DNA from 2 places in the Streptomyces sp. NPDC006602 genome. Region 1 is predicted to be linked to the other one. Evidence: riboswitches for the same ligand, from Rfam matches in the RefSeq annotation. Region 1 holds a riboswitch; the other holds the start of a gene.
What was found. A riboswitch is a leader RNA that binds a small molecule or an ion and turns the genes downstream of it on or off. The one in region 1 is predicted to bind glycine.

Region 1 (2,389 bases):
GCCCGCGAGGATCTCGGCGGCCCTCCCCGGCACCCGGACGGTCAGCGTGTCGAAGTAGGAGCCGTGTACGACCTCGACCCCGCCGGCCGTCAGGCCCGCGGCGAGGATCGTGGCGTACCGGTGGGTGCGCCGCGCGATGCTCTTGAGCCCCTCGGGTCCGTGGTAGACGGCGTACATCCCGGCCATCACGGCGAGCAGCACCTGCGCGGTGCAGATGTTGCTGGTCGCCTTCTCCCGACGGATGTGCTGCTCACGGGTCTGCAGAGCGAGCCGGTACGCCTTGTTCCCGTCGGCGTCCACGGACACACCCACGAGCCGCCCGGGCAGGCTGCGCGCGAACTTCTCGCGCACCGCCATGTATCCGGCGTGCGGCCCACCGAAGCCCATCGGCACACCGAAGCGCTGGGTCGTCCCGACCGCGATGTCCGCACCGAGCTCCCCCGGGGACTTCAGCAGCGTCAGCGCCAGCAGATCGGCGGCGACGGTCACGAGCGCACCGAGCTCGTGCGCCTGCTCGATCAGCGGCTTGATGTCGCGTACGGCACCGGAGGCGCCCGGGTACTGGATCAGCACGCCGTTGATCTCACGCCCGGCGATCTCGGCCGGAATACCCTCGCTGAGGTCGGCGACGACGACCTCGACGCCGGTCGGCTCGGCGCGGGTCTCGATCACGGCGATGGTCTGCGGCAGCGTGTCCGCGTCGATCAGGAAGAGGCCCTTCTTGTTCTTGCCCATGCGCCGGGACAGCGCCAGAGCCTCGGCGGCCGCGGTGCCCTCGTCGAGCAGCGAGGCGCCGGAGGTCGGCAGACCCGTGAGGTCGGCGACCATCGTCTGGAAGTTCAGCAGGGCCTCGAGCCGCCCCTGTGAGATCTCCGGCTGGTACGGCGTGTAAGCCGTGTACCAGGCCGGGTTCTCCATCACATTGCGCAGGATGACGGGCGGCGTGAACGTCCCGTAGTACCCGAGCCCGATCATGGAATCGAGAACCTGGTTCCGATCGGCCAGCGAACGCAGCTCTGCCAGCACCTCGGCCTCGGTGCGCGCGCCCGGCAGCTCCAGCGCGTCGGCGTTCTTGATCACATCCGGGACCGCGGCGGCCGTGAGCTCGTCGAGCGAGCCGTACCCGACCTGCGCGAGCATCTTGGCCCGCGCCTCCTGGTCGGGCCCGATGTGGCGCTGCTCGAAGGGGATTCCCTGCTCGAGCTCGGAGAGTGGAATGCGATGGGCGGTCATTACGGAGGCCTCCTGGTCTGACACGACCTTCGAGGGGTCACCACGGCGCGGGTACCCGAACGGCCTCCCCCTCTGTCATCTCGACCTGAGAGCTTCACCGGCCGCCCGAGGGCAACCGGCTTTCACCGTCGGTGAGAGCGGAAGCCGTCGACGCCGTCGGCACCCGCCCTGCTTTCCAGAGTGACCTCGTCCGTGCGGTACGTGGGCCTGAGAGATTCCGGGGAGGATTTGCTCCTTCGGCGCCTCCGATGGTGTCCGGAGGACTCTCCCGCACGGGGTCAGCAGCCGCTTGCCAGCGTACCAGCGGGGTCCACGCCCGTGCCTTCGAGTGGCCACGTTCCTGAATCTGCCCTTTTGTAGTGTTTACGGATGAGTTGCGACCAAGTGGAGGGCCCGTGCAGACCGATATCGATCCGCGCAACCTGATCGGCCGCAAGGCGTTCGACCGCAACGGCACGAAGCTCGGCACCATCGACGAGGTCTACCTCGACGACGCCACGGGCACACCGGAATGGGCGGCCATACGCACCGGTCTCTTCTCCAGAGACGCCTTCGTCCCCTTGGAGCCCAGCGAACTGATCGACGGCACCCTCCACGTCCCCTTCGACCGCGCTCTGATCAAGGACGCCCCCGACTTCGGCGTGGGCCGCCACCTCTCCCCCGAGCAAGAACTCCAGCTCTACCACCACTACAGTCTCGACATCGCCGCCCCTCCCCCCTTCCCGGACCACGACTTCGGCAAGCTGGCAGACACAGACGAACCCTGACCCCACCGCCCCCACCACCCACCCATCAAGCCACGAACAGCCGCACCATCAAGCCACGAACAGCCCTGCCGTCAAGCCGCGGGCAGCCGCACCATCAGGCCACGAACAGCTCTGCCGTCAAGCCGCGGGCAGTCGTGCCGCTGGGGCGGCACGGGTGGGCGCGAGCGGCACCCCGCAACGCCGGGCCGCGCCACACACCCCGCCCCCAGCCCCGTCCAACCCGCACACTCCACCCCACCGCACCCGCCGATCTCACCCTGCCCCCACCCGCCCCCCATCCACCGAAGTAACCCCACCCCCAGCCTCCCCAGCTCTTCGCGCCACCAACGGCAACGGCTCCGCCACCTCCAACTCCGGATCATCGATCCGAAACGTCCGCACCCGCCCCG
Region 2 (2,389 bases), on a different contig from region 1:
CACCGACCTCCGGGAGCTGGACGAAGACGACATCGCCGAGCGCGTTCGCCGCGTGCTCCGTGATGCCGACCGTCGCGACGCCGTCCGCGGCGGCCGACAGCCACTCGTGCTCCTTGCTGTACCGCAGCTGCTGGGGGTTGCTCATGGCCTGAATTCTCCTGTACGCGGGGGAGTGCTGGTGAATGAGGGACTGCTGGAAACGCACGTGAGCAGCGGAAATGTGCGCAGGGTCACGCGCACGGACGCTCAAGTCTCTACTTCTGGCGCTTGTAGAACGGCAGCGCCACGACCTCGTACGGCTCGTGACTGCCCCGGATGTCCACAGCGACACCCGGCGTGCCCGGCGCCGAGTGCGCGGCGTCGACGTACGCCATCGCGATGGGCTTGCCCAGCGTGGGGGAGGGCGCCCCGGAGGTGACCTCGCCGATCACCTTGCCGTCGGCGACGACCGCGTACCCGGCGCGCGGGACACGACGCCCCTCGGCGACCAGGCCGACGAGGACGCGCGGGGGGTTCTCCTGTGCGCGGGCGGCCGCCTCTTCCAGCGCCTCGCGGCCCACGAAGTCGCCCTCCTTCTCGAACTTCACTACGCGCCCGAGCCCGGCGTCGAAGGGGGTCAACGCCGTCGACAACTCGTGCCCGTACAGCGGCATGCCCGCCTCCAGGCGCAGCGTGTCCCGGCAGGACAGACCGCAGGGGACCAGGCCGACGCCCTCGCTGGCCCGGGTCAGCGCCTGCCACAGCTTCTCCGCGTCGGCGGGTGCCACGAACAGCTCGAAGCCGTCCTCGCCGGTGTAGCCGGTGCGCGCGATGAGCGCCGGGACGCCGGCGACGGTGCCGGGCAGGCCGGCGTAGTACTTCAGGCCGTCGAGGTCGGCGTCGGTGAGGGACTTGAGGATCCCCGGCGACTCGGGACCCTGCACGGCGATCAGCGCGTACGCGTCCCGGTCGTCGCGCACCTCGGCGTCGAAGCCGGCGGCACGCTCGGTCAGTGCGTCCAGCACGACCTGGGCGTTGGAGGCATTGGCGACAATCATGAAGTCGCTTTCGGCCGTCCGGTAGACGATCAGGTCGTCGAGGATGCCGCCGTCTTCGCGGCAGATCATGGTGTAGCGGGCGCGGCCGAGACCGACGGACGCGATGTTGCCCACGAGCGCGTGGTTCAGGAACCGCGCGGCCTGCGGCCCGGTGACCGTGATCTCGCCCATGTGCGAGAGGTCGAAGAGGCCGGCCCGGGTGCGCACGGCGTTGTGCTCGTCGCGCTCCGAGCCGTAGCGCAGGGGCATGTCCCAGCCGGCGAAGTCGGTCATCGTCGCGCCGAGGGCACGATGGAGGGCATCGAGCGCGGTGTGACGGGATGTGGTGCTGCTCATCGGACGGTCGTCTCCCAAGGCATGACGGCGAGGTCGTTCCTCCCCATCTGTCATCGGAACCTGAGAGGTTCGACGTGACCCCGCGAAACGGTGGTCACGACTTGCACCTTGGGTGGAGCCACTGTCGTAGCGGCCCGCTTTTCAGATGTGCCTCGCCCGCGCGGTAACGGGGCCTGAGAGATTCAAGGGAGGGACTTGCTCCTTCGGCGCCCCAGCGACGTACGGCTTACGTACGGCTGGGGACTCTCCCGCGCGGATTCAAGCGGCCGGTATGCAGTTGGCGCGCACATCATCGCACGCATCTTCGGTGCGCGGCAGGCCGCATCTGTAACCGGCCTGTGGCAGTAAGCGCACGAAAACACGAGACACCGCGTATTACCTTCTCTTTACACTCGACGGGGAGGGGAACTCGTGACCACCCCAGGGGAGGACGATCACGGTGAACAGGACCACGGCGTACGCCACGACCTCGGCCGTAGCGCTGCCCGAGCAGCTCTCGGCCCCGGCCCGCGAGGCGTGCGGAACGCGCCCGGCACCCGTCCTCCGCGACCTGCGCGAGCGCGAGGGCCACAGCCCGCACGCACTGCTCTTCGGACCCCGCGACCTGGTCGTGATCACCGGCCTGCCCGGCAGCGGCAAGTCCACGCTGATGCGGCGGACGGTCAAGGGCCTGCGGATCGACTCCCAGGACACCCGCGACCGTTGGGACGGCCGGCTGTCCCGCTTCCTGCCGTACGCGATCTACCGCCCGCTCGTCCGTCTCGCCCACTACGCCGGACTGCGCCGCGCCCTGCGCTCCGGCGAGGGCGTCGTCGTGCACGACTGCGGTACGCAGGCCTGGGTGCGCCGCTGGCTGGCCCGCGAGGCCCGCCGCCGGGGCGGCACCCTGCACCTGCTGCTGCTCGACGTCACCCCCGGCACGGCCCTGGCCGGCCAGCGCGAGCGCGGCCGCGGAGTGTCGCGGTACGCGTTCCTGCGCCACCGCGGCGCCGCCTCTCGCCTGATCAGCTCCGCGG

Region 2: it holds a riboswitch for glycine, as region 1 does, so the genes downstream of both, gcvT (glycine cleavage system aminomethyltransferase GcvT) here and gcvP (aminomethyl-transferring glycine dehydrogenase) in region 1, are expected to answer to the same signal.

What each region holds. Positions count from the first base shown of each region.
Region 1 is NZ_JBIAHG010000002.1:869,813-872,201, forward strand. It holds gene gcvP (aminomethyl-transferring glycine dehydrogenase) at 1-1,233, opposite strand, end outside; glycine riboswitch at 1,419-1,514, opposite strand; gene ACFYO2_RS08700 (PRC-barrel domain-containing protein) at 1,629-2,000, shown strand; gene ACFYO2_RS08705 (DNA polymerase IV) at 2,253-2,389, opposite strand, start outside.
Region 2 is NZ_JBIAHG010000007.1:33,905-36,293, forward strand. It holds gene gcvH (glycine cleavage system protein GcvH) at 1-145, opposite strand, end outside; gene gcvT (glycine cleavage system aminomethyltransferase GcvT) at 255-1,373, opposite strand; glycine riboswitch at 1,525-1,634, opposite strand; gene ACFYO2_RS19985 (AAA family ATPase) at 1,807-2,389, shown strand, end outside.